Regions from separate parts of the Mesorhizobium sp. M0802 genome, predicted to be linked through region 1. Evidence: riboswitches for the same ligand, from Rfam matches in the RefSeq annotation. Region 1 holds a riboswitch; each other region holds the start of a gene.

What was found. Region 1 has a riboswitch for cobalamin ahead of NKI10_RS07105 (CbtB domain-containing protein). Riboswitches for the same ligand answer to the same signal wherever they lie in the genome.
Region 2: linked by a shared signal. The riboswitch ahead of NKI10_RS05840 (aromatic ring-hydroxylating oxygenase subunit alpha) and the one ahead of NKI10_RS07105 (CbtB domain-containing protein) in region 1 are both predicted to bind cobalamin.
Region 3: linked by a shared signal. The riboswitch ahead of metE (5-methyltetrahydropteroyltriglutamate--homocysteine S-methyltransferase) and the one ahead of NKI10_RS07105 (CbtB domain-containing protein) in region 1 are both predicted to bind cobalamin.

The regions. Positions count from the first base shown of each region.
Region 1 covers NZ_JAMYOY010000003.1:250,521-256,128, reverse strand. The annotation lists gene NKI10_RS07125 (acetyltransferase domain-containing protein) at 1-160, opposite strand, end outside; partial or broken gene NKI10_RS07120 (MFS transporter) at 393-1,590, shown strand; gene NKI10_RS07115 (aromatic ring-hydroxylating oxygenase subunit alpha) at 1,598-2,773, opposite strand; gene NKI10_RS07110 (gamma-glutamylcyclotransferase) at 2,910-3,602, shown strand; cobalamin riboswitch at 3,670-3,865, shown strand; gene NKI10_RS07105 (CbtB domain-containing protein) at 3,902-4,081, shown strand; gene NKI10_RS07100 (CbtA family protein) at 4,097-4,900, shown strand; gene cobU (bifunctional adenosylcobinamide kinase/adenosylcobinamide-phosphate guanylyltransferase) at 4,893-5,405, shown strand; gene cobO (cob(I)yrinic acid a,c-diamide adenosyltransferase) at 5,407-5,608, shown strand, end outside.
Region 2 covers NZ_JAMYOY010000002.1:559,071-564,678, reverse strand. The annotation lists gene NKI10_RS05860 (ABC transporter ATP-binding protein) at 1-99, shown strand, start outside; gene NKI10_RS05855 (DUF680 domain-containing protein) at 173-406, opposite strand; gene NKI10_RS05850 (DUF680 domain-containing protein) at 478-681, opposite strand; gene NKI10_RS05845 (DUF680 domain-containing protein) at 749-955, opposite strand; cobalamin riboswitch at 1,456-1,657, shown strand; gene NKI10_RS05840 (aromatic ring-hydroxylating oxygenase subunit alpha) at 1,775-3,022, shown strand; gene NKI10_RS05835 (FAD-binding oxidoreductase) at 3,060-4,160, shown strand; gene NKI10_RS05830 (PqqD family protein) at 4,320-4,742, shown strand; gene NKI10_RS05825 (hypothetical protein) at 4,896-5,608, shown strand, end outside.
Region 3 covers NZ_JAMYOY010000029.1:14,464-20,071, reverse strand. The annotation lists gene metE (5-methyltetrahydropteroyltriglutamate--homocysteine S-methyltransferase) at 86-2,434, opposite strand; cobalamin riboswitch at 2,526-2,726, opposite strand; gene NKI10_RS28445 (adenosine kinase) at 3,039-4,031, opposite strand; gene metK (methionine adenosyltransferase) at 4,141-5,316, opposite strand; gene glyA (serine hydroxymethyltransferase) at 5,370-5,608, opposite strand, start outside.

The DNA of each region.
Region 1 (5,608 bases):
TGAGGCCGGGGTCGGTGTAGTGGAAATTTTCGAGATCCCAGGTGAAGTGGTAGCTCGCCATGGCGATCAGCGCGATGCCGCGTACGACATCGATGGCGACGATGCGCTTCGGTTGATCTCGCTTCAGTTGATCTCCAGGGGGTGCGGTATGGATGCTCATGGTCTCGCGATCTGATTCAGCCCCAAAGACGACTATCACGGTTGCACCGGACAAAAGAAGGCCGCCCTCTACGCTCCGGGTCGCGCCGTGCGGCTGCATCGGGCGGCGCTTTAGGCCAGAGCCGGAAAGCCTTTGGCCGAATTCGCTTTTTGCCGGGAAGGGGTCGGTTTCCTGTTACCGGCGGAGGAAGCGCCAGCGCAGATTTGGGCTGCGAGTCTGATTTGGGGATCAAATGTCCACCCATGTGCGCCATCCGATCTGGCTGCCAGCCCTGCGTCCGGCGGATGCGCGCACCTTTGCCTCGCTCTATGCGGTCGAATCCTTCGCCCGCGCCACGGTATCGAGCGTCATCCCGATCCAGGCTTATGAGATTCTGCACAACGAGCAGATCGTCTCGATCCTCTACACCATCGTGGCGCTGCTCGGCCTGTCGGTGACCTTGTTCATGCCTATGTTGATCCGCAGGTTTGCCCGGCGCTGGGTCTATACCGCCGGCGCCTGCCTGCTGGCGATAGGCTCTCTGTTCTTCGTCACCCACACGCTTGCCGGGCAACTGGCAGGCATGCTGTGCCGCGTCATGGGGGCGAGCGCCCTGTCGATCACGCTCAACCTCTACATCATGGACCACATCCGCAAGACCGATTTCATGCAGGCCGAATCGCTGCGCATGGCGTGGTCGATGCTGGCCTGGACCGGCGGGCCGACACTCGGCATCTTCCTCTACACACGCTACGGCATCTATGCCGCGCATGGCGCGGTGGCGGTGTTTGCGTTGGCCTTGCTGGCGCTGTTCTGGACCTACAGGCTGGGCGACAACCAGTCGATCCGGCCCGGCAAGACGCGGCCGGCCAATCCGCTGGCCAATATCGGCCGCTTCGTAGCACAACCCAGGCTCAGGCTGGCCTGGCTGATCGCCTTCGGCCGGTCATGCTTCTGGACGACGTTCTTCGTCTACGGGCCGCTGTTCATGGTGATTACCGGCGAGGGCAAGCTTGCCGGCGGCCTGCTGGTTTCGGCCGGCAATGCGGTGTTGTTCATGGCGATCTTCTGGGGCAAAGCGGGAAAACGCTTCGGCGGCCGGCGCACCATGACCTTCGCCTATTTCGCGATGTCGGCGACGCTGCTTGCGGCGGGCGCGGTCGGCACTACCGCGCCGCTGCTTACGGGCTTTTTCCTGCTCTGCGGCGCCTTCTTCACCATCGCGCTCGATGCACTGGGCTCGACCGCCTTCATGCGCTCGGTGCGGTCCTATGAGCGGGCGCAGATGGCCGCGGTCTACCGCACCTCTCGACTTTTCCGAGCTGACGCCGCCGCTGGTCTATTCGGTGGTGCTGGCGTTTTTCGGCCTCGGCTCGGTGTTCGTGACGCTGGGCATTCTGGCCGCTGTTTGCGGCTTTATCACCTGGCGCTATTTGCCGAAGTCGCTTTAGTCGCCGATCAGGCGGTTGCCTCAAGCGCTGCATGCCGCTCGCGCACCCAGTTGTGGAAGCGGTGCAGATCGTACTCCTCCGGCATCAGAACGCCGGCCTGGTGGCGCATCGAGCGCAGGCCTTTCTGATTGATCTCACAGATCGCGGCATCCTCCTCCAGCACCTGGGTGCCGAAGGCGACGACATTGTCGATGTCGGTCTCGGCAAGCGCCTCGGGCGCGAACAGCCACTCGGCGGTGAGTTCGGTCTGTTCGGGACCGAGCGGCATCAGTCGCACCGTCCTGACATAATCGACATGGCCGACGATGAACATCGAGGGCAGGCTGGTGGCATAGGTCTGTCCGGCCGCACGCTCGGCCGGCGTCAGGCCCGGGAAGACCGGGCCATGGGCATGTCCGTCGCGCGACCAGGTCTCGGCGCCGGCGCGCAGGCCACCCGAAAACTCCGGCGCGTCATTGTCGGCATGGCGGACCCAGTCGGGGTCGTCGTGCCGGCTCATCAGGCCGCGGCCGTATATCGGCACCAGCCGAGACAGGTCCTTGTGGACGCCTGGGCAATGCAGGCACTCGTTGAAGTTCTCCCAGAAGATTTTCCAGTTGCAGTTCATCACCTTGCGCAGGACATGGCCTGATACCAGCGTTTCCAGCGGCCAGTTGGCGAGGTCGCCGGATGCGGGATCGAAGGAGGTCTCGGCGGAGCCGGCCGTCGCCTGCTGAAGGTTCACAAAGACAAAGCCGCGCCACACCGACAGCGCCACCCGGTAGAGCGAATGATCGGCCTTGTCGAAACCTTCGGGCAGAGATTTCGAGGGAACGCGCACGAGATCGCCGCGCAGCGAGTAGGACCAGGCGTGGTAGGGGCAAGTGATGAGCCGCGCTTTCAGCCGGCCCTCGCTTTCCTGGCAAAGCTGCGAGCCGCGATGCCGGCACGTGTTGTGGAAGGCGCGCAACTCGCCGGTCTCGTCGCGCAGCACGACGATTGCCTGCGTGCCGACGCGGAATGTCCTGAATGCCAAAGGCTGGGCAAGATCGGCCTCGCGGCAGACGAGCAGCCAGCTTTTGTACCAGATGGCGTCGAGATCGCGCTGGTAAGCCTCGCTATCCCAATAGGCCGATGACGGTAGCGTCGGTTCGGCCCGGCTCAGGCCGTTATAGGGGTTGCGCTCGCTCGGGTTGGGATGCATGGCTGGCTTCCTATGAAGCGTCAGCCGACACCCCGGCAAATCGTTTGTCAATCAGAGTGCCGCATTGCCGGTTGCAGGCGCGGCGCATAATCATGTCGTGGACATGGGACATTCGGAAATTGGGGGGATTCGGAACGTGGCCGCACGACAGATGTCGCTTACGCCGGAGCTGGTCGCGCGCTGCTGGCGCGAGATCAGGGACCCCGGGCCGGATCCGGACGCGATGCATCTCGATGAAGCCGACTATGACGCGCTGCTGGATGAATTGCAGGTCGAACTCCCGGACAGCGAACCGCTATGGCTGTTCGGCTATGGATCGCTGATCTGGAAACCGGAAATAGATTATGTCGAGGACCGCGTTGCCTTGGCGCGCGGCTGGCATCGGTCCTTTTGCATGAACATGACGCGCTGGCGCGGCACCAAGGACAGCCCCGGCCTGATGATGGCGCTGGACCGTGGCGGACAATGCAAGGGCGTCGCCTTTCGGCTGACCGACAATAACCGGCGCGAGCAGTTGGGCCGGCTTTTCCGGCGCGAAGTCACGCTGAAGCCGACAAGCTACCGGCCGCGCATGCTGAAGCTTGCAAGCGAGGCCGGACCGCTCAGGGCATTGGCCTTCGTCATCAACCGCAACGGCCTGACCTATTCCGGCCCGCTCGACGAGGGCAAGGTCGTCGAAAGGCTGGCCACGTCCTGCGGGCACTGGGGGTCGGGCGCCGACTATCTCTACAACACGGTGAAAAACCTTGAAGAGCGCGGCATTCACGATCGCCATCTGTGGCGGCTGCAGCGGCTGGTTGCCGAGCGGATCACCGCGTTGAACCCGTAACGCCGCATGGCGCATTCGCGCTGTTGGCCGGCGGAATTTGGTTTGCCGGATGCGGCCGTTTCAGCCTATAGTCATGCATGTCGTCGGTTCCGTTAGGGACCAAGAGGGAATGCGGTGAGGGCTGACTTGTTGCCCAATGCCGTGGCTGCCCCCGCAACTGTGTGCGGTAGTCCTCTCCAAGCCACTGAGGATTTTTTCCTCGGGAAGGTGGGGAAGGGCGCTGATCCGCGAGCCAGGAGACCTGCCGGCGACAGGGAACTGACTTCGATGCCCTCGGGTGGAGGGCGAAAGGACAAGATATGAATACCGCTTCCGTCTCTCTCGGCGCTTCCGTCTCCTCGCAGTCGCGCTTCATGCAGCTCGTGCTTAGCGCGTTTCTGGGCATTTTCGTCGTCGGCGTTGTCGGTTTCTCGCATATCGATGCGGTCCACAATGCGGCGCACGACTATCGCCATTCGATGGCGTTTCCCTGCCACTGACGAGGATCTGACATCATGAACCTGTTTCGCAACGTCGTGTTCATCGCGGCGATCGCAGGGCTCGTGGCCGGTGTCGCTCTCGCCTGCATGCAGGCCTACGCCACCGTGCCGCTGATCCTCAAGGCGGAGGTCTACGAAAAGGCTGGTGGCGGCCATGAGCATCAGCATGCCGCGGCGCCGACCGCCAACGCTGCGGACACCAATGCCATGAGCACCGCCGCGCCGGCGGAAAATGCCGTGAGCAGCGCAGCCCCGGCTGAAGCAGCCGCGCCGGCGGAGGACGAAGGCTGGGCGCCGGCCGACGGCCTCGAGCGTTTCGCCTTCAGTGTCGTCGCCAATATCGTCACCGGCATCGGCTTCGCGCTGGTCCTGGTGGCGGTTTCCGAGTTCGCCGGCGGCATCGGCAGCTGGCGCCAGGGCGTGTTCTGGGGTCTGGCGGGCTTTGCCGTGTTCACGCTGGCGCCGGGACTCGGCCTGCCGCCGGAACTGCCGGCAATGCCGGCGGCCGATCTCATACAGCGCCAGATCTGGTGGTGGGCAACGGTGATGGCAACCGCGATCGGCCTTGCCCTTATCACCTTCCGCACGTCGGCGCCCCTGACCGTGCTCGCCGTCGTCCTGATCGTCGCCCCGCATATTGTCGGCGCGCCGCAGCCTGACAGTTTCGTAACGCCGATCCCGGAGGGCCTGCATCATCAGTTCGTGGTGGCGGTGACGCTGACCAATCTGGTGTTCTGGCTGGTGCTCGGCGCAGTTGTCGGCATAGTGCACTCGCGCTTCACCGGCACCGCGACCAGCCTGCGCGACAGCTTTGCCTGATCGCAGTTTGACCTTCATCATCGGCGGTGCGCGCTCCGGCAAGAGCGCGCATGCCGAAACTTTGGCGACGGCGTTGCCGCCGCCATGGGCCTATATCGCCACCGCGCAAGCCTATGACGGCGAAATGCGCGAGCGCATCGCGCAACACCGCTCGCGCCGCGGCGAGGGATGGGCGACCATCGATGCTCCGCTTGATCTTGCAGGTGCGCTCGAGGCATTGCCGGACAACCAGCCGGTGCTTGTCGACTGCCTGACGCTTTGGCTGACCAATTATATGCTGGCCGATCATGATCTAGAGGGGGAGTGCCGGCGGCTGGCCGATGTGCTTTCGCGGCCGCGCGGGCCGTGGTTCGTGGTCTCCAACGAAGTCGGACAAGGCATTGTGCCCGACAATGCGCTGGCACGCCGGTTCCGCGATGCCGCCGGCAGGCTCAACCAGCAGATCGCGGTGGTAGCTGATATGGTGCTTCTGATGGTGGCGGGGCTGCCGCTCAAGGTGAAATGAGATGACCGATATCGACGCAAAAGACGAAGAGCGCCATCGCGCCAAGATGGCCAAGCGCAAGGCGGTGCAGGACGCCGAGGTCGCGGAAAAGACGGTCGAGAAGGGGCTGCTGATCGTCAACACCGGACCCGGCAAGGGCAAGACCACGGCTGCCTTCGGGCTGGCGCTACGCATGCTCGGCTATGGCAAGCGCGTCGGAATCG
Region 2 (5,608 bases), on a different contig from region 1:
GCAAAGCTGCGGCTGACCGCGGATGCCGGGGACCTGCACATCTTCGACGCCGATGGGCACTCCTTCTCGCTCAAGCCGGTGGAAGTGAAGGCGGCTTGAGATAGCTGCGTTGTACAGGCATGAAAAAAGAGCGGCGGGCTAGGCCCGCCGCTCTTTTTTTAAGCTTCGGCTGTTAGTTGTTGCCGAACCGATCCCTGTCGCTGCTCTGAGGAACGAACTTCTGTTGGTCGTCCGACGAGTTCAGCAGCTTGTAGACCGCCGAGTTGGTGCCGGTCGACGAAGTGCGGGTGGTGTCGACGGCAGCGGCCGGCTGGTTGGCGCCATTGGAGCCATAATTGTCGCTGCCGGCAAAGGCAGCGCTCGAAACAGCCAGAACGGCTGCGGTGGCAAGAACGATCTTCTTCATTTTAGTCTCCTGAATTTTTCTGATGCCGCCAGCTGCAGCGGATAAGCCCGCCACGTGCTGGAAACCGGCTTTTAGCGGCCGAAAAGGTTACGGTCGGCACCGTGGGCAGGCGCCTGCTCGGCTGGAGCCGACTTCTCAACCGAAGCCGTATGGCCACTATCGGTCGACGTAATCGCAGGCTGGTTGGCGCCGTTCGAACCGTAGTTGTCGCTGCCGGCGAAAGCGCTGCCGGAGATGGCCAAAACGGCGGCGGCAGCAAGGATGATCTTTTTCATTTTCAAATACTCCTGAATTTTTTGGGATCCCGAGAGCGACGGGTTAGCCGCCCTTCTTTGGTCGGGATCAGCGATTGCCGTAGAGGTCGCGGTCGGCGCCCTGAACGACAGGCTGCTTGTCAGCGTGCGCCGGCTTCTGAATGGAAGCCGTATACGAGCTGTCGACCGAGACGGCTGGCTGGTTCGCACCATTGGAACCGTAATTGTCGCTACCGGCGAAGGCGCTGCCGGTGATCGCCAAAACGGCTGCGGCAGTGAGGATGATCTTTTTCATTTTTAGTACTCCAGTTTGTCTGTCCGTCTAGCGGCGTGTCTTGGGAGGAATTCGCGTCGTTCGGACAGCCCCGATGTGGGAAAGCCATAGGCTGGTTTCCAATCACGAAGTTGTTCCGTGTGGACCACGGTCCTGCACCTTGAAATTGTGCCATGAAGTTCCTCTATGGTCATTTATCGCATTGTTTTCAGTCGCTTATGCCGAACCGAGTGGTTCGCTCCGATGTCGGTTTCCGGGCCGTCGTTCACACTGTCCTGCACGCATTGTCAACAGAAACGAACCGTTCGGTTCGATTAGAGATTGCTAATAGTAACTTTTCGATACCGTTGAGCCATTTTTGCCCGCGATCGAACTGGATCGGCAGCGATTCGAAACGGCGATGATGGCGTCGCAAGAAACGTCTCAGCTCTTTGACCCGGGGGCGGGGGGCGTAAGCCGCGCGTGTCGCGCCGCATGGATATGATGTCGCTTTCATGCCGACGTCGCGATCGCTGCCGTGATTAGATGATCGCATCTCAGGTGCCGCTTCGTGACGACGCAGCGGAGAATTGGGAAGCCGGTCAGAATCCGGCGCTGCCCCCGCAACGGTGGTGGAGTTGAAGTCGCAACGGGAGACCACTGGGCAAGAGCCTGGGAAGGTGTCGCGATGGTCCGCAAGGACAACTCCAGAGCCCGGAAACCAGCCCGAGATGCATAGACTCGACTGATCGCGGTGGGCGGTCAAGAGGTGGATAGTGCATGTCCGGCGCCGCGCCGGCCTGCGTCCGATCCTTCCTCCATCACCACCAAGTTCAGTCCTTAAACCACGAGGACAGAACTATGGATACGCGCAACGACATGCTGAGGCTCCTGAACGGCCGCAAGCAAGGCTTTTCGCTGGAACAGCCCTTCTACACCGACCCGGACTATTTCAAGCTCGACATGGAGCTTATCTGGTATCGCGACTGGCTGTTCATCGGCCATGATTGCGAACTGCCGAAGCCCGGCAGCTATATCACCGTGCAGATCGGCGATTATCCGGTGGTGCTGGTCCGCGACCAGAAGGGCAACATCAACGCCTTTCACAATTCCTGCCGCCATCGCGGCAGCCGTGTCTGCAACACTGAGAAGGGCATGGCGGCAAAGCTTGTCTGCCCCTATCACCAGTGGACCTACGAGCTTGACGGCCGGCTGCTGTTTGCCCGCCAGATGGCCGACGGTTTCGACAAGAGCCAGTTCGGCCTGAAGCCCGTCGCCTGCGAGAGCGTCGGCGGCTATATCTTCATCTGCCTGGCAAAAGAACCTGCCGACTTTGCGCCGATGCGCGCCATGATAGAGCCCTACCTCAAGCCGCACGGGCTGAATGAAGCCAAGGTCGCCTTCGAGAGCACCATCATCGAGAAGGGCAACTGGAAGCTGGTCTGGGAAAACAACCGCGAATGCTATCACTGCGCCGGCAATCATCCAGAGCTGTGCAAGACATTCCCCGAAGCGCCGACGGTGACCGGCGTGCAGGGCGCCGACAGCGATCCGGAGATGCTGGCGCACTGGGCGAAATGCGAGGCGGCGGGCCTGCCGAGCAAGTTCCGCATCGATCCGGCCGGGCAATACCGCGCCACCCGCGCGCCGCTGCTGCGCGATGCCGTCAGCTACACGATGTCGGGAAAGCGCGCGGTGACGAAGAACCTGTCCGACACTGTTGCCGCCGACCGCATCGGCACCTTGATGCACTACCACTATCCGACGACCTGGAACCACATACTGATCGACCATGCGGTCACCTTCCGGGTGCTGCCGATCAGCGCCACGCAAACCGCGGTGACGACCAAGTGGCTGGTGCACAAGGATGCGGTCGAGGGGGTCGACTACAACCTTGAGGAGCTCACCCATGTCTGGACCGAGACCAACGACCAGGACCGCCGCATCGTCGAGGAAAACGCCTTTGGCATCCTGTCTCCGGCCTATGAGCCCGGCCCCTATTCGGAGCTGCACGAGGGCGGCGTGATCCAGTTCGTCGAATGGTACGCGGCCTTCATCGGCCCGCGCCTTGCCGAAGGTGGCAGGCCGGCGCTGCGCAGCGTCGCGTGAGCTGGAGCAGGCGAAGAAGGACCGGAGGATGAATGCGATGACGGATCTTGGGCTCTATCGCCATCTCGACCAGATGGCGCCGTGGAACGATAGGCTGCAGGTGCTGGAAGTGATCGGCGTCAGCGACGAGGCGCCTGACGTCAAGACCTTCACCTTCCGCTCCGACAACCAGACCTGGTTCCGCTACAAGCCGGGCCAGTTCCTGACGCTGGAACTGCCGACACCGGACGGGCCGCTGATGCGCACCTATACGCTGTCGTCGTCACCATCGCGGCCGTTTTCGATCGCGGTGACAGTGAAGGCGCAACCGGGCAGCATCGGCACACGCTGGATGTTCGACCAACTGGTGCCCGGCTCGCATGTCAAGGCCTATGGACCGGCGGGCGACTTCTCGTTGCACAGCCACCCGGCGGCCAAATATCTGTTCATTTCGGCTGGCTCCGGCGTGACACCGATGATGTCGATGCTGCGCTGGCTGAACGACTGCGCGCCATGGACCGATGTCGGTTTCGTCAACTGCGCGCGGCGTGCCGAAGAGATCATCTTCCGCAAGGAACTCGAACTGCTCGGCGGCCATATGCCCGGCCTGTCGCTCGGCTTCATGATCGAGGAACGTTCCAGCCGCGAAGGCTGGTACGGCCATATGGGGCGCATCGATGCGATCCGGCTGCCCTTGCTGGCTCCGGATTTCCGCGAGCGCGAAATCTTCTGCTGCGGCCCCGATCCGTTCATGCGCGCCGTGCGCGGCATGCTGGATGCCGCCGGCTTCGACATGACGAAATACCATCAGGAGAGCTTTGCCGCGCCTGTGATGGAGGAAATTCCGGCGCCGTTTGCCTCCCCGGTCGAGGACGGCATCGCTGCACCTGTCGAAGCCGTGACGCCGATCCGCTTCTCGCTTTCGGAGGTCGATGCCGGCTGCGTCGCCGGCCAGACCGTGCTGCAGACCGCGCGCAGCTCGGGCGTGCGGATTCCCGCCGCCTGCGAGTTCGGCCTGTGCGGCACCTGCAAGGTGAAGAAGGTCTCCGGCGAAGTCGAGATGAGCCACAATGGCGGCATCCTCGACCACGAGATCGATGACGGTTTCATCCTTGCCTGCTGCTCGAAACCGTTGTCGGCGCTCGAAATCGAGGCTTGAGCCGGTCGACTTCGCCGCAACGGTCGCCGACGCAGGCGGTGTTCGCGGGTCTTTGTCTTGCCAAGCATAGGCCGAGTGATTTAGACGCACTTAGGAAGGGCTGGCAGGCCGTGAAACTGGCGCATCCCTTCATGGGCGCATGGAACGGGGGACAGAGCGATGCAACAGCGGGTCTACGCGGTCGCAAGCAAGGACATCGTTTTCGAATCATTCGATGGCGAAGCCGTCGTTCTCGATCTTTCGAACGGTAAGTATTTCGGCTTTTCCGATTCCGGCAGCCGGGTCTGGCAGGCTTTGTCGTCCGGCGTCGCCACTGAAGCGCTGGTCGGAGCTGCCGCGGCCGCCGCAAAAATAAGCCTGGCCGACCTCGAAAGCTTCGTTGCCCGACTGCTCGATTTCGGGTTGCTTGCACCAGCCGAAACACCGGCGCAACCGCTTTCGGGCGAGCTGTCGTCTGCGCTTGCTGCCAGCAATGAGCCGCTCAAGGTCGATGTCCACGACGACCTTGCCGATCTCATCATTGTCGACCCGATCCATGAGGTCGAGGAACCTCTCGGCTGGCCGGCGGTGAAACAGGCATAATCGTTTCCCTAAAGCGCGTCGCGTTTGAACGGACTCAGGCGACGCGGTTTAGATCTTTGATTTTATGCATGTCGTCGTCTCAAAACCGGGGCCACCCCGAGCGACATGCATCAGGCGACCCGGCGCAATTCTGGACGCTGGAACAACGAACACATGCCTTTGATCACGCTGCAAACCCTGCCGGATTATGCCCGCCATGTGCTGGCGGCCGCGGAAAGCGCCGCCGCCTTCTATCCCGTTACCGCCGGGGTGCGGTTGCCGGGACTGGACCTGAGTGTCCACCTCGACCATGGCACGCTGGCGGAAGCCATGAGCCATGCCTTCATACCGGCCCCGGAAAATCCGTCTGCATCTGACGGCTGCCGCATTTTCGTCGCCCACCCGGCCATCGATGGCGTCCCCGCCCCGGCCACCTGGGGCCGAGGCGATTACAACCATCATGCCTTTGCCAACCGGCTGGAAGAGGCCGGATTGCGCGGCAGCTACTATCATGATCTCGACTTCTGGCAGTTCCATGATCCGCAACGCCATGTCGGGGCGCAGCTGATGATGTCGGCCGACGCCTTTCCGCCATGGGAACAAGGGGCGCCGCTGCGCGCCTTCCTGCATTGGGAATATGCGGCGCGCGGCATGCGGCTCACCCATGCCGGCACGCTGGGCATCGATGGCAAGGGCGTGTTGCTGGCGGGCTCCGGCGGAGCCGGCAAATCGGGAACGGTCGTCGCCGGCCTGCTCAATGGGCTCGATAGCGTCGGCGACGACTATGTGCTGATCGACCGGACCGGGGGGGTGACGGCCTATCCGCTGTTTGCCACGCTCAAGCAGGATCCGGAGGGCTTCAAGCGGCTGAAGCTGGAGGAGCAGCT
Region 3 (5,608 bases), on a different contig from region 1:
CATTTCCAAGAGTGTGCCGGTTTGGCATGTTCACGGCCGACAGGAGCCAGCCGGTAGCTCACCACACGGTGAGGAAGGAGAAGCCTCAAGCCACTTTCTCCCGGAGCGCGCGCGCTGCAGCGACCATGTTAATGAGGGCAGGGCGGACCTCCTCCCACTTGCGTGTTTTGAGGCCACAGTCCGGGTTTACCCACAGTTGGCCGTCGGACAGTCGCTCGCGGGCAAGCATGATTAGGTCCGAAATCTCGCAGACCTCCGGCACACGTGGTGAGTGAATGTCATAGACGCCGGGACCGATCTCGTTCGGATATTTGGAGCTCGTGAAGGCGTCCAGCAGTTCCATCTTGGAGCGCGACGTCTCGATCGAAATGACATCCGCATCCATTCCAGCGATCGCGTCGATGATCTCGTTGAACTCCGAATAGCACATGTGGGTATGGATTCGAGTCGCGTCCTTTACACCCGTTGAAGCGATCCGGAAGCATTCGACAGCCCAGTCGAGATAGGCTTTCCAGTCAGATTGGCGCAGTGGCAATCCTTCGCGAAACGCGGCCTCATCGATCTGGATCATCCTTGCGCCGGACCTTTCGAGATCCGTCACTTCGTCGCGGATGGCGAGCGCGATCTGGCGGCAGGCTTCGGAGCGGGGTACGTCGTCTCGAACAAAGGACCAGTTGAGAATGGTCACTGGGCCTGTGAGCATTCCCTTCACAGGCTTTTCCGTAAGCGACTGGGCGAATTGCCACCAGCGCACCGTCATCGGATTGCGCCTCGATACGTCCCCGAAGATGATGGGGGGACGCACGTAGCGCGACCCATAGCTTTGCACCCAGGCATGCTGAGTGAAGGCGAAGCCGGACAGCTGCTCGCCGAAATGCTGTACCATATCGTTTCGTTCGAACTCACCGTGCACCAGCACGTCCAGCCCGATCTCTTCCTGCCAACGAATTGCTGACTCGATCTCCTTCTTCAGGAAAATCTCGTAGTCGACATAACTGAGCTGGCCCTTCGCATGAGCGGACCGCGCGCGGCGTACCTGCGGCGTCTGCGGGAAGGACCCGATTGTCGTCGTCGGGAACGGCGGCAGCCCGAGCGTGCCGGCCTGGACTCTGGAGCGCTCGCCAAAAGCGCTCTCTCGTCGTTTCATGCTACGGTCAATGCTGGCGATCCGCCCCTCAACAAGCGGGTCATGGATCTTCGTGGACGTCAAGCGAGTGGCGGCAGCCTCGGCAGAAGCTTTCAACGCGGCTGCCACCGCATCCCTGCCTTTGGAAAGGGCCCGGGCCAGCAAGACCAGCTCGTCGGTCTTCTGGGCCGCGAAGGCGAGCCACGACCTGATGTCGGCCTCGAGTTCCGTCTCCATGCGCAGGTCAATCGGCACATGCAGCATCGAGCAAGAAGGCGCGATTTCGACGCGGTCCAAGGGCCAGCCGGCGACGATCGGTTTGATGCGGTCGAGAATGGCGGGCAGGTTCGCACGCCAGACGTTGCGGCCATCGATCAAGCCGAGCGAGAGCACCAGATCCTTCGGAGCGAGCCGACCCACCGTTTCCAGCTGCTCGGGAGCGCGCACGAGATCAATATGCAGGCCGGCCAGGGGCAGAGAAACCGCGGTTTCGAGATTGTCTCCCAGCGACCCGAAATACGTAGCCAGCATGATCTTCAGCTCGGGCGCGGCTTTCGACAGCTGGCCATAGGCGAATTCGAACGCAGCTCGTTCGTTCGGGTTCAGATCGAGGACAAGCGCTGGCTCATCGATCTGCACCCAGTCGGCTCCCGACAGCTTCAGCCTCTGCAGGACTTGCTCGTAAACGGGCAGCAGCCGCGGTAGGAGCGCGATGGGACCGAACCCTTCGGCACGCGATTTCGCCAGCTTGAGGAAGGTGATGGGTCCAAGGATGACTGGGCGTGTGTGAATGCCGAGAGCTTTAGCCTCGAGGAAGTAATCGACCGGCTTCGATGACGAGAGGGCGAACGTCTGATCATCATCGAGTTCCGGCACAATGTAGTGGTAGTTGGTGTCAAACCACTTGGTCATTTCCATCGCGGTTACACCAGGTCCATGAGCCTCCTCCTGGTGACCAGCGTGTCCACAATCCTCCGTCTGACCCTGGTTGCCGCGCGCCATTGCGAAGTAGATGTCAAGTGGGACCTCGCCGCTATTCCAGCCGTACCGGGATGGAATGGCCCCGACCATGGCTGCGGTGTCGAGCACATGGTCGTAAAGCGAGAAGTCGTTCGACGGGATTTTCGACACGCCGCGATCGCGCTGCTCTTCCCAGCTAGCGGCTCGGAGCGCCTTCGACGTCGCAAGAAGGTCGCCAGCGGACGATGTTCCGGACCAGTAGCTTTCGAGGGCGAATTTCAGTTCTCGCCGACGACCGAAGCGCGGCACGCCGAGCGTTGCTACAGGAATTTGCTGAGAGACAGTCATGTCATACCCCGATGGTTGGGGGCGTCGGTGACAAGGAAGGCGCTAGCAGGCCGGCACGCCGGTTGCAGCGGCCACCGAGACACCCCGCCCGTGGACGTAATTCGCCGTGGCAGGTCTCTGGCTCGCGGGGTCATAGCCTCTACCCGTCTTCCCGAGGGTATTCGCCTCAGTGAGATGAGTGGATTGGCTCGCCGCTAACAGTTGCGGGGGCAGCGCCGGCATCGCACCGGCTTCCCTCTTAGCTTCGCTGCGGCAGCGCCGCACGCGAAGAACCACGACACGCAGACAATCACAACAATCCGCTCTCCTGTCAATGACGCATAACCAAATGTTTATGTCGTTATGCGATCGCGCTTTTACGCTTGTCTAACATTGTGAAATATTCAGTCGCCCATTGGCTGCGCTGCTGCGCTGCCACCATTGTCCAACTAATGGATTCCTGTCGGGCTGCGACATCCCTCGCAGGTCGCCCATGAAGGATTTCGGACAAGACTTCAAGCGCGTGACAACGTCGTTAGAATGCAGAAGATCGCAGCGAGCTTTGACACAGTTCCGCCACTGCGGTCATCGCGTCAGTAGGGCGGCTGGTTAGTTGCCCGCGCATCTACAGCAACCCAGCCCGTTCCGCCTCGCGGCGCAAATTCTGCCGCGGCCTTGGCCCGAGCTGCTGGATCACCAGCCCGGCTGCCAGCGACCCGAGATCGCCGCAATCCTGCAGGCTGCGTCCGGTCGTGTAGCCGTAGAGGAAGCCAGCGGCGTAGAGGTCGCCGGCGCCGGTGGTGTCGACCAGTTCGCGGATCGTCGTCGCCTGGATGGTGACGGTCTCGTCGCCGCGCACGATCACTGAGCCTTTTTCGGAGCGGGTGACGGCGGCAATCTTGCAGTCCTTGCGGATAGCCGCCAGCGCCTCGTCGAAGGATTTTGTCTGGTAGAGCGACTTGATCTCGTGGCTGTTGGCAAAGACGATGTCGACAGTGCCCGAGCGCATCAGCTCGAGGAACTCGTCCCGGTAGCGGTCGACGCAGAACGAATCCGACAACGTCATCGACACTTCGCGTCCGGCCTCGTGTGCGAGCTTCGCCGTCTGCCGGATCGCCTCCTTGGCGCGCGGCGGATCCCACAGATAGCCCTCGAAATAGGTAACCTTGGCGCCGGATGCCTTGTCGGCCTCGACATCCTCAGGGCCAAGCTCGACGCAGGCGCCGAGATAGGTGTTCATCGAGCGCTCGCCGTCGGGCGTGACGAAGATCATAGAGCGCGCCGTCGGCGGCTCGCCCTTGAGCGGCCTGGTGTCGAAGGCGACACCCTGTGCATGGATATCGTGCGCATAGATTTCGCCCAGCGCATCGTTGGAGACCTTGCCGAAGAAGGCGGCGCGTCCGCCGAAGCTGGCTACGCCCGCCGCCGTGTTGCCGGCACTGCCGCCGGAGGCCTCGATCGCCGGGCCCATGCGGCTGTAGAGCAGTTCGGCGCGGCGCGTGTCGATCAGGTTCATCGCGCCCTTGATGATGCCGTTGATCTCGAGGAATGCCTCGTCGCACTGGGCGATGATGTCGACAATGGCATTGCCGATGCAAAGCACGTCATAATCCGGCATCAATGTCTCCGCCAAAAAACCCGAGCCGGCTTCTCGCCACGCCTGCCAGGCGCGGGTCTGCCCGGTGGAAATGGGCTTTCCGCTTGCCAATCCGTTCGCCGGCGGCTTCTCACGGGGCGGCGAGTCCTGCCTCGCGACGCAATTCGTCCGCCCTGTCTGTCTTCTCCCAGGTGAAATCAGGCTCTTCACGGCCGAAATGGCCATAGGTCGCTGTATTGCGATATATAGGGCGTAAGAGATCAAGCATCTTGATAATGCCTTTCGGTCTGAGATCGAACAACTCAAGAATGAGGCGCTCGATCCTGCTTTCCTCAACCCTGGCTGTCCCGAACGTGTTGACCATGACGGAAACCGGACTGGCCACGCCGATTGCGTAAGCAAGCTGCACCTCGCACACGTCCGCAAGTCCGCTAGCGACGATGTTCTTTGCGACATAGCGGGCTGCATAGGCAGCCGAGCGGTCAACCTTGGACGGGTCCTTGCCCGAGAAGGCGCCGCCACCATGACGACCCATCCCGCCATAGGAATCGACGATGATCTTGCGTCCAGTGAGACCGCAGTCGCCGCGCGGCCCGCCGACTACGAACCGCCCCGTCGGGTTGACCAGAATTCTGATGCCTTCCGTCTCCAGGTGGGTCGGCAGGACAGGCTTTATGATTTCCTCAATGACGCCCTCGCGGACAGTCTCTTGCGAGACCTGCTCGTCATGTTGCGTCGACACGACGATGGTATCCAGGGCGACCGGGCGCAACCCCTCATAGCGCACTGAGACTTGGGATTTCATGTCAGGACGCAACCAGCCAAGCTGTTGTGCCTTCCGGACATACGCCTGCCGTTTCGTCAAGCGATGAGCGAGTTGGATCGGCAAAGGCATCAGGGTATCGGTTTCGCGGCATGCGTAGCCGAACATGAGGCCCTGATCTCCCGCTCCCTGCTGGAGGTCTTGCCCTCTTCCCTCGTCAACGCCTTGGCTGATGTCGGGCGACTGCTCGGTGAGGGCATGAACGACGGAGCAACGCCGGCCGTCAAAGCCGACGGCCTCGTCGTCGTACCCAATGTCGAGAATCGTATCGCGCGCAACTTGGCTGTAATCCACCTGGGCATCGCTGGTGATCTCGCCAGCCAGAACGACTATCCCTGATTTTACCAACGCTTCACAGGCGACGCGCGCCTTGGGATCTGTGCGGAGGATGGCATCGAGGATGGCATCCGAGATGTTGTCGGCCAACTTATCCGGGTGCCCCGCGCCAACCGATTCGGAAGAGAACACGAACTGCCTAGCCATGAATACCTCGCTTCGGATGTTGGATGTGGGATGGGCATTTTGCTTGGCCCACCTTACTTGTCGGAGATGCCCGGGACCTCGAACGCAGCGCACAAGTCGGCAACGTCTCTTCGCACGCAGGCATGGAGATCTTCGTCGTCTGGCCGCTGGAGGACGGAGTCAATGAAGCCAGCAATTTGCACCATTTCCACATCGCGCATGCCCATTGACGTCACTGCTGGCGCCCCCAGGCGAATTCCGCTTGTGACCGCCGGATGCCGCGGGTCGCCAGGCACCATATTAAAGTTTGTGA